DNA from 2 places in the Stutzerimonas sp. C6.4V genome. Region 1 is predicted to be linked to the other one. Evidence: riboswitches for the same ligand, from Rfam matches in the RefSeq annotation. Region 1 holds a riboswitch; the other holds the start of a gene.

Region 1 (5,139 bases):
TGAGCAAGGCCAAGGGGCTGCTCGGTGAGCTGTTCGAACAGGCCCGGCGGCAACGTGTGCGTCTGGCGCTGTTGCAGGCCAACGGAATGCATGCCGATTGGGTGTGGCCGGGGCGCAAGGTCGCGACGGCACAGCAGCAATGGTTGGCCGAGCTTGGGGCTGGCGGCGGCACGCCGCTGCTGGATGCACTGCAGCAGGCGGCCGACTGGCAGCGCCGCCGCAAGCGGCACAAACCCGCCGAGGAGCACCGACTGCTGATCCTCACCGATGGCCGTCTGCGTGAGTCGATAGCGCTGGAACTCAGTCTCTGCCCGGCCGTGCTGGTGGACATCGAAAGCGCGCCGATCCGCCTGGGTCGCGCACGTCAGCTGGCTGAACAACTGGGCGCGGAGTATCGGCACATCGATACACTCGCGACTCTGGACTAAAACAAGCGCAATGGAGCCAAACCCATGAAGACCCTATTGATCATCGGCATAGGCGCGGGCGACCCCGATTTCATGACGGTGCAGGCGATCAAGGCGCTGAACCGCGTCGACGTGTTTTTCCTGATGGACAAGGGCGCCTCCAAGGATTCGCTCATCCATCTGCGCAAGCACATTTGCGAGCGCTTCATCGAAAAGCCGGGGTATCGCTTCGTCGAAGCCGAGTGCCCCGAGCGCGCTCGGGGTGTCGCCGACTACCGGGCCAGCGTCGTCGACCTCAATCAGGACAAGCAGCGGGTGTTCGAGCAGATGATTCACCACGAGCTGGCCGCGGGTGAGGTGGGCGGCTTCTTGGTCTGGGGCGATCCCGCCCTGTACGACAGCACGCTGCGAATCGTCGAGGACATCGTGCAGGCCAGCCCGGAGCCGATCAGCTATGAAGTGATTCCCGGCATCACCAGCCTGCAGGCGCTGGCGGCCCGGCATAAGGTCTGCTTCAACAGCATCGGCCAGGCGTTTCAGGTCACCCCCGCGCGGCGCCTGGCCGAGGGTTTCCCCGCCGGGCTGGACAGCGTGCTGGTGATGCTCGATGCGCAGGACACCTGGATGCGTTTCGCCGATCAGCCCATGGATATCTACTGGGGCGCATACGTCGGCACCCCGGATGAAGTGCTGATCGCGGGAAGAATCGGGGAGGTGGCAGAGCAGATCCGCCAGACCCGCGCCGAACTGCGCGAGCGGCATGGCTGGATCATGGACAGCTATTTGTTGCGTCGCCGCAGCGCTGACGAGCTTTGATCGTCAGCGCCGGGCAGTTTTGAATCAGGCGGTGGCGAGGTTTTTAACCGTGGTGAAGCGGCTGATCAGCGGCTTGTCCGCGTAGCGCTTGAGCGTGCGCACGACCACGCAGGTGAACAGCGGCTCGAGCAGTACCAGCGGCAGGTAGGACACGGCGAACATCGCCCAATTCTGCAGCGGTGTGGGCTCGTTACCCAGCGACAGCCAGAAGCCCACCATCAGCACCACGCCGCCGTAGAAGGCGGCGTCGAACTTGACCACTTCGGCCCAGCGAATCACGCGCCCGCCTTCGGCGAAGAAATGCCGGCCGAGCAGGCCATGGGCGGCGATCAGCGGCAGGATCAGCGACAGCGAATTGACCGCCAGATGCACCAGGTCGGTCGGCTCGAACAGCAGCCCTTGCAGCAGCAGACCGATGGCGAAGCCGAACAGGGTCGGCACGAAGCCGAAGATCACATACACCGCCGACGCCCCCACGAAGTGCAGCTCCGAGGCGCCGACTGGCATGTGGAAGACCTCCATGAAGATGGAGAAGAACAGCGCGGCGAGCAGGGTCTTGATCCAGATGTCCGGGCGCCACATCAGCTTGGGCAGGAACACGGCCAGTGTGGAAACAGCAGCAGCATTGGCAAACAGGATTTTCGCGGCGTTGAGTACGCCAGGTTCGATGTGCATCGTTCTCCCTCCGAGGGATGCGGGTTGAAAGGCGCCGGGATCGGCACGCTGATGGCAGGTCTCCTGGCTCACGGGTCAATGTGCACCTGCGTCTTCCCAGCCGGTCAGGCCAGTGACTTCATTGCAGGTGAACTCGCCGTTCACAGTTGCGGGGGCAGCGCAGGAATGGCCCGTGGGCGTACCTGCTTCCCTCTTTCCTCTGCCTTTGGGGCAGAACCATCGAGCGCCGCTAGGGTAATGGGTTTAGCTGCATTCGGCACGTCTAAAACGAGGTTTTGCGTTCAATCGGCGGGGTAGCTTCTGGGCGTGTAGACCCAGTCGCTTCTGTCCGGCTTGGCGAACCGGCAGGTCTGCGACGAGCCGATAATGACGAGGGTGCGCATGTCCACCTGTTCGGGTGTGAGCTCGCCCAGCGTGGTGACGGTCAGGGCTTCGGCGGGTCGCCCGATGTCGCGGCCAAGCACAACCAGTGTTTCCGGTGTGCGGTAATGGCGAAGTATCTCCAGAGCCCGCCCGAGCTGCCAGGGCCGCGCCCTGGAGATGGGGTTGTAGAAGGCCATGACCAGATCGGCGGCTGCCGCGTGCTCAAGGCGTTTCTCGATCAGCGCCCAGGGCTTGAGGTTGTCCGAGAGCGAGAGCATGCAGAAGTCGTGACCCAGCGGCGCGCCAGCTCTTGCGGCGGTGGCCAGGGCTGCCGAGACGCCTGGCAGGATTTGCAGATCGACCGCATGCCAGCGCGGATCGCTGGAGGCGTGCAGCGCTTCAAGAACGGCCGCAGCCATGGCGAACACGCCGGGGTCACCGGATGAGATCACCACCACCCGGCGGCCGCTGGCGGCCAGCTGGAAGGCGTGGGCGGCCCGTTGCAGCTCCTCGCGGTTGTCGCTGCTGTGGCTGACCTGGCCTGGCTTCAGCGGGCCGGCCATCCTGATGTAGGTCTCGTAGCCGAGCAGATCCTGCGCCTCGTCCAGCGCCTGGCGCGCCGCAGGCACCATGAACTCAGGGGCGCCCGGGCCGAGGCCGATCACCGTCAGGGTGCCACGTGGTTGGCCGATCCGAGCGATGTCGATTGGTTGCGCTGCCAATAACAGGCGCACCCGCTCGCTGCGGCTGTGCTGTGGTGGCAGCTGGTCTGCGTTGTCGCAATAGCGGATCGGCAGGGCCAGCTGGCTGGCGACTTGTTGCAGCGCGACGTCCGTCATCAGCTCAGGCGGCGCGATCAGGCAGGCCAGGCTGAGCGGGGAAAAGCCGGACTCGTCGATCAGCTGCTGCACCTCGGCAGGCAGCTCCGGGCCGCCGCGTTCGACGTGAATCGCGACTTGGCGGGGGTGGATGCTCAGCGTGGAGTCGCCCTCCTGCTTCAGCGGGCTGACCGAAACCCGGTGCGTCGCATTCGGGTCGAGCGGCAGCTTGAGTTCGTCCAGCCAGGGCGCCGGACCTTCGATCCGCACCGGCGCACCGGCCAGCAGGTCGCTGACGAAATGCTTGCCCAGTTCCAGATCCCCCAGCACGTAACCGGGAGGCGGGGAGAGCAGGCAGGCGCCGAAGCGCAGCTCGCCGCTGGTGGTGATCGCGGGGCTGACCTCCAGCACAGCGGCGATCTCCCGTGCCATCCGGTTGACGCCTGCCAGGCCGCCGAGTAGCGGCACCACGGCGCTGCCGTCTTCGCCGATGACCAGCACCGGAGGCTCGTTGTCCTTGTCGCCAAGAACTGGTGCAAGACTGCGAATCACGATGCCCGCCGCGCATAGCGCGATGATCGGTGTGTTGGCTTGGTACAGCGAGCGCAAGTGCTCGCCGAAGTTTTCGTACAGTGTGTCGGCTTCATCAGCACGCCCGCGCAAGCCGTGAATGCGCCCTTCAGGGTAGAGGCGCTGTAACCGTCTGGCGGTATCGATGGCGGAGGCGCCAAGTACGACGATGGCGGGGGCGGTAGCGGCGGGCATAGGTATCCGTTAAGTCAGGGAGACGGTTGGATGGATACGGCTTCTAGCCGCGCCATTTCTCGCCGGGAACGAGGATCATCGAGAAATAAGGCGACGACATCGGCTCGACCTCATCCAGCGGAACGATCTTCTGGTTGGCCATGGTGGCGCGTTCGACGTAGTGCGCGCGTTTCTCGAGTCCCAGCTCCTGAAGCACGCGACGCACCTTTTCGAAGTTTCGCCCGAGCTTCATGATCACAGCCGCCTCGGCATCGCGCAGCCTTTGCTTGAGTTCCGCTTCCGGCAGCACGCCGGACAGCACCGACAGGCTCTGGTTGCGATAGACCAGCGGCGTGCCGAGCACCGAGGTGCAGCCGAGCATGGAGCAGACGCCGGGCACGACCTCGACCGGATAGTCCGCCGCCAGGCGGTCGTGCAGGTACATGTAGGAGCCGTAGAAGAACGGATCGCCCTCGCAGATCACCGCCACGTCGCGCCCGGCGTCGAGCTCGGCGGCAATCTGCACCGCGCAGGTGTCGTAGAAGTCGGCGATGACATCCTCGTAGGAGAGCGGCGGCGCGAGCTTCTCGGTGGTGACCGGATAGACCAGCGGCATGCGCTGCTGATGTTCCGTCAAGTGCTGCTCGATGATGCCGAAGGCGTTGCCGCCCTGGCCCTTGCTGGCTTTTGCCTTGGCCACGAAATAACCGACCACTTCCGCGCTCTGCAGCAGGCGCAGGGCTTTCAGCGTGATGAGTTCAGGATCGCCGGGCCCTACGCCCAGCCCGATCAGCCGTCCTTTGCCTTCCATCATTCCACCTCCGTGGCAAGGGCGTTGACCGCCGCCACCGCCATCGCACTTCCGCCGCGCCGGCCGCGCACCACTACGTAGGGCACGCCGCGGCTGTCGGCTGCCAATGCGTCCTTGGATTCCGCCGCGCCGATGAAACCGACCGGCATGCCGATGATGAGCGCCGGCTTCGGTGCGCCGGCATCGAGCATTTCCAGGAGATAGAAGAGCGCGGTCGGCGCGTTGCCGATCACCACCACGCTGCCTTCCAGATGCTCGCGCCAATGCTCCAGCGCCGCCGCCGATCGGGTATTGCCGAGCGACTTGGCGAGGTCCGGCACGCCGTCGTCGTGGAGGGTGCAGATGACCCGGTTGTTCTGCGGCAAGCGTGGCCGGGTGATGCCTTCGGCCACCATGCGTGCATCGCAGAGGATCGGCGCGCCGCCCTGCAGGGCTGCGCGGCCGGCCGCACCGGCGCCAGGGGAGAAGGCGAGATCGCTGACGATGTCGACCATGCCGCAGGCGT
Region 2 (5,139 bases), 900 kb from region 1:
GCGCAATCGCTGATGCCCTCGACCTTCAGGTGCATGAATTCACGGCCGCGCTCGCCCAGCGCGTTGGCCGTAAGCACCCGCTCCCGCTCGACCAGCTCAGCGATGGCCAGACGCAGGTCCGCGCTGCGAATGCGAATGAAGCGCCACGGCTGCATCAATCCAACGCTCGGCCCCTGGTGTGCCGCTTCCAGCAAGCGCGCCAGAACCTCCGGCGCCACCTCGCCGCCACTGAAGTGGCGCATGTCACGTCGTTCGGCGATGGCGCGATAGACCCCGGCGCGCTGCTCATCGGTAAAGGCATGCTCGCTCATGGCTTGAACAAGGCAGCCGCTGCCGCGGGATCGGACGGCAGGTAGAAGTGGATATAGGAAGCGGTCAGCCTTCCCTGCCTGTACACCGCCTCCGCCGTTCGCTTGTAGTTCGGGCATTGGCCGCGGGCAATCGGTTGCAGGGTTGAATCAAGGGAGGAGTGGTGGAAGGTATGCCCCCGCAGACGTCCTTCAGGCAGCTCGACGTCCTGCAGCGCCAGCGCGGTAAGACGCTTCTGCATCCTGGCTTCGCCAGAGAGCAGGCCAAGCATGGCTTCACGGTCGCCTGCCTGGTCAGTCAGCCCGTCGAGCAGATAGAGCATGCCGCCACACTCGGCGACAATCGGCTTGCCTGCGGCGTGGTGAGCATGAATCGCCTCGCCCATCGCGCGGTTGCGGCCAAGGGCGCGCGAATGCAACTCCGGATAACCACCCGGCAGGTACAGGCTGTCCACAGCAGGCAATTTCGAGAATCGCAGGGGCGAGAAGAACAGCAGTTCGGCACCGAGCGCCTGGAGCAGATCGAGATTGGCCTGATAGACGAACGCGAACGCTGCATCCCGCGCCACTCCGATGCGCACGCCCTTGAGCAGCGGCTCGATGGTTCCGGCTTCCGGCGCTGGAAAACTCACCGATGACGGCAGGTCGCAATCGGCACTCGCTGCCAGCGCGTCGGCTGCCGCATCGAGCTTCGCGTCCAGGTCAGCCAGCTCCTGCGCCTGCACCAGCCCCAGATGCCGGCTAGGCAAACCGACCGCCTCGCTGCGTGGCAGTGCACCAAACCAGGTGGTATGTGCAGGCAGGCATGCACGAAGGACCTCACCGTGGCGATTGCTGCCGACGCGATTGGCCAGCACGCCGGCGAAGGGAAGATCGGGCTGGTAGCTGGCCAGGCCATGAGCGAGGGCGCCGAAGGTCTGCGCCATGGCTGAGCCATCGATTACCGCCAGTACGGGAATACCGAAATGTCGCGCCAGATCGGCCGCCGATGGCGTGCCATCGAACAGCCCCATGACGCCTTCGATGAGGATGAGGTCGGCCTCGCCCGCCGCTTCCCACAGCAGCCGACGGCTTTCATCTGCGCCCACCATCCACAGGTCGAGCTGGTAGACCGGATGACCGCTGGCACGGGCCAGCACCATGGGGTCGAGAAAATCCGGGCCGCACTTGAAGACGCGCACTCGCCTGCCCTGGCGCCTGTGCAAGCGAGCCAGGCCGGCGGTTACTGTGGTCTTGCCCTGTCCGGATGCCGGTGCTGCGATCAGTAGTGCCGGGCAGTGGCGCGATTCGCTCATGACGCCCCCCTGGTTCCAGCGCAGGCGAGTTCGGGCGCCTGCAACGCAGCGGTACTGCGAGAATGCCGCGTCACCCACATTCTCTTATCTGTGCTGCACGCCCAGCCCATGACCCAAGCTGCCTGATTCCTCGAAGATGCCGGGAACTTCTGCATCAGAACTCGATTCCTTTTTGAGCCTTCACACCAGCCTTGAACGCATGCTTGACCATACCCATTTCGGTCACGGTATCGGCCGCCTCCACCAAGCGCGACGGTGCACCGCGACCGGTGACCACCACATGCTGGAGCAGCGGGCGCGACTCGATATCGGCGAGAACGGGCTCGAGGTCCAGGTAGCCGTATTTGAGTGCAATGTTCAGCTCGTCCAGCACCACCAGCCCGATCTCGGGGTCAGCCAGCAGCTGAGCGGCAACCGCCCACGCCTCCCTGGCCTTGGCCATGTCGCGCTGGCGGTCCTGGGTTTCCCAGGTGAAGCCCTCGCCCATTACGTGATAGCGGACCTCCTCGGGAAAGCGGCGAAAAAAGCTCTCCTCACCAGTACTGGCCGCACCCTTGATGAACTGTACGACGCCGACCCTGATGCCATGACCAAGAGCGCGGGCGACCATGCCGAAGGCAGAACTGCTCTTGCCCTTGCCGTTACCAGTGTGTACCAGCAGCAGCCCGTACTCCTGCTGCGCTTCGGCGATCTTCTCGTCGACCACTGTCTTCTTGCGCTGCATGCGTGCCTTGTGGCGATCATCGCGCTCGCTGGAATCGCTCATGCGCAATCCCCTTGGACGCTCCAGGCGCCCGGCCTGACGACCCGTACCGCGGCGGTAACTCCTGCGCTGCCGATGGTCGTGTCGTATGTGCCGTAACCGTCCTTGTAGGCGCCGCCGGCCATGGACAGGCCGGGTACGGGGCGAAGCAGGCCGGGCAACGACAGCGTCTGGCAGCGCTCGATGCTCTCTCGGTCGAGAACCGTTGTGGCCGTCAGCGTAGCGGTCTGCTGACCGACAGGCTTCGCTGGGACGGTTTCAGGGTCGAGGTCGAGGAGGCGCTCTGCGCCATGGGTCATGGAAAGCGGCGCGAGGCCAAGCAGCGTGCAAACTGCAGAAGCATGGAAGGTCTTGCAGATCAAGTTCAGGTCTCCGTCGTGCCCGCCGCACGACATCAGTCGATGAGGCAGACGGAGAATGCGAAGGGAGCGCAGGTGCAAGCAGCCGCACCCCGATCAGCGCCCGCCGCACTGCCGTGGAATGCGACAGGCCGGTCTCCGGGCTTGCGAGCGGATGCCATGCACCCCGGAACCGCGGCCTTCCCATGCCTGTGGCACAGTGGCTGTGAGCGGTGTCCTGTCTCGCCTACCGTTGCGGGGGCAGCGCCGGAATCTTCATCGAATGAACCGGCTTCCCTGTTTCACCCACTGGCTTTACGCCAGGGGCACCTGAAGCAGCGCGGAGGTTAGTCCAAGGCCCTTCCCAGCGCAACCGGAAGCAGCTCCAGCCTGCACCTGGCCAGCCCTGGATGCGCTTAGGGCCGAGGAGATGAGATGTTTACCGGAACGCCCGGCGCTGATCGGCTTCGAATGCAACAATGCCAACCTGTCACTCACCATACAGACGAGAAGTCACTTGCCCATGACCAGCATCGTGCAGATCTCCGACACCCATTTCGGTACCGAGCAGGCGGCCGTGTTACAAGCCATGGAAGACCATGTACTCGAGCACGGCGCGGATCTGCTGATTTTTTCCGGCGACATCACGCAGCGCGCGCGCGCCGGGCAATTCGCCGACGCCCAGGCATTCGTCCAGCGTCTGCATGGTCATGGAATTCCAGAGGCGCTGGTGATTCCCGGCAACCACGACATCCCGCTGTACAACCTCTTTGCACGTTTCCTGATGCCCTACCGCAACTATCGGCGCCATTTTGGCAATGATCTTGAGCCGACCTTCGAAAATGAAAACGTGCTGGTGATTGGCCTCAACACCACTCACCCGCGCCGACACAAGGACGGGCTGATCACTGACGAGCAGGTTCAAGCCGTCTCGCGACGCCTCAAACAGAGCGACCCGCAAAAGGTGCGCATCGTGGTGGCGCATCAACCATTTGGCGCAATGGTGTTGAGCGATCTGAGCAACCTGCAGCACAACGCTGATGCAGCCTTGCACCGCTGGGCTGACGAAGGACTGGATCTGGTGATGGGTGGCCACATCCATCTGCCCTACGTACTGCCGCTGTCCAAGCAATACACCGAACTGTCGCGGGAGATCTGGATGGTTCAGGCAGGAACCACGCTGTCATCACGGGTGCGTGGCACCTCACCGAACTCCTTCAATCGCCTCAAGCTGCACCCTGGCGCCGACAAGAAGGTCTGTGTCGAGCGCTGGGATCTGCTGGACAATCAGTTCGTGCTTGGTTCGCACTTCAATCTGCATTGGTGAACGCAGCAGGTTGCCCAACCGCCGAGCTTCAACCTGCCGCGACCCCAGGCGAGATCAGCCAAGCATGCCGGCCACCGCGAGTCCGGTGAGATAGACACCGACAAACCCCAGGTTGAACGCGACAAACAGGTACAGGCTGTATTTCAGGTAGCTGCCAAATGTCAGCCCCGGCACCTTGCTCATGGCCACGATGCCGGCCGCCGAGCCGATTACCAGCAGCGAACCGCCGACACCCACCGCGTAGGTCAGCACCATCCATTCGGCGATGCCCATCTGCAGGCCGGACTTGAGCAACGCAGCGGTCAACGGCACGTTATCGATGGCCGCCGAGAGCAGGCCCATCAGGTAGTTGGCGAAAACTGCCGGGACCTGGTCGTAGATGCGCACCAGACCGTCGAGCACATGAATCTCCTTGAGCATCCCGACCAGCAAGAGGATGCCGAGGAAGAACAGCAAGGTCTCGAACTCGACCTGACGCACATACTCCAGGATCGGATCGGTCTCGATGTCGTCGCTGAAGAAGCGCGCCACCAGGAACATGATCGACAGGCCCGTCAGAAAGGTCAGCACCGGCGGGATCTGGAAAAAGAAATTGCCGGCGATGGTGCTCAGAATGGTGCCCAGGAAGATCAGCGCGATGGCGATGTCGACCCGACGCACGTCGGTGCGGTGACTCTCCACTACTACCTGCCCGCTCATGCCCAGCGAGAGCATCGCCGCCAGCAGCATGACCGCGAGGAAGGCCGGGAGCGCCAACAGCAACAACTGCAGGATCTTGACCTTGCCCGCCAGAAAGATCATCAGCGTGGTGACGTCACCGGTAATCAGCGCAACGCCACCGGAGTTCACTGCAAAAACCACCAGCGCGGCGTATTTGATGGTCTTCTCGGCACTGAGCTTGAGCGAGAGGATCAGCGTGATCGATACCAGCGTCGCGGTGATGTTGTCAGCCAGCGACGAGAACACGAAACAAAAGGTGGCGGTCAGGAACAGCAGGGCCCGCTCGCTGATTCGCCTGGGCAGGACCAGGTAGATCAGGTTTTCGATCAGACCTTTCTTGTTCAGGTACGCGACGAAGGTCATCGCGGCGACGAGGAAGATCCACAGC

What was found. Region 1 has a riboswitch for cobalamin ahead of AC4LFW_RS00045 (energy-coupling factor ABC transporter permease). Riboswitches for the same ligand answer to the same signal wherever they lie in the genome.
Region 2: another riboswitch for cobalamin. It lies ahead of AC4LFW_RS04415 (hypothetical protein); the one in region 1 lies ahead of AC4LFW_RS00045 (energy-coupling factor ABC transporter permease).

Annotation. Positions count from the first base shown of each region.
Region 1 is NZ_JBZUBM010000001.1:10,100-15,238, forward strand. It holds gene AC4LFW_RS00035 (vWA domain-containing protein) at 1-428, shown strand, start outside; gene cobF (precorrin-6A synthase (deacetylating)) at 453-1,223, shown strand; gene AC4LFW_RS00045 (energy-coupling factor ABC transporter permease) at 1,248-1,898, opposite strand; cobalamin riboswitch at 1,935-2,133, opposite strand; gene cobJ (precorrin-3B C(17)-methyltransferase) at 2,180-3,844, opposite strand; gene AC4LFW_RS00055 (precorrin-2 C(20)-methyltransferase) at 3,888-4,637, opposite strand; gene AC4LFW_RS00060 (precorrin-8X methylmutase) at 4,634-5,139, opposite strand, start outside.
Region 2 is NZ_JBZUBM010000001.1:912,244-917,382, reverse strand. It holds gene bluB (5,6-dimethylbenzimidazole synthase) at 1-311, opposite strand, end outside; gene AC4LFW_RS04425 (cobyrinic acid a,c-diamide synthase CobB) at 308-1,603, opposite strand; gene cobO (cob(I)yrinic acid a,c-diamide adenosyltransferase) at 1,758-2,369, opposite strand; gene AC4LFW_RS04415 (hypothetical protein) at 2,366-2,728, opposite strand; cobalamin riboswitch at 2,838-3,053, opposite strand; gene AC4LFW_RS04410 (metallophosphoesterase family protein) at 3,228-4,031, shown strand; gene nhaD (sodium:proton antiporter NhaD) at 4,086-5,139, opposite strand, start outside.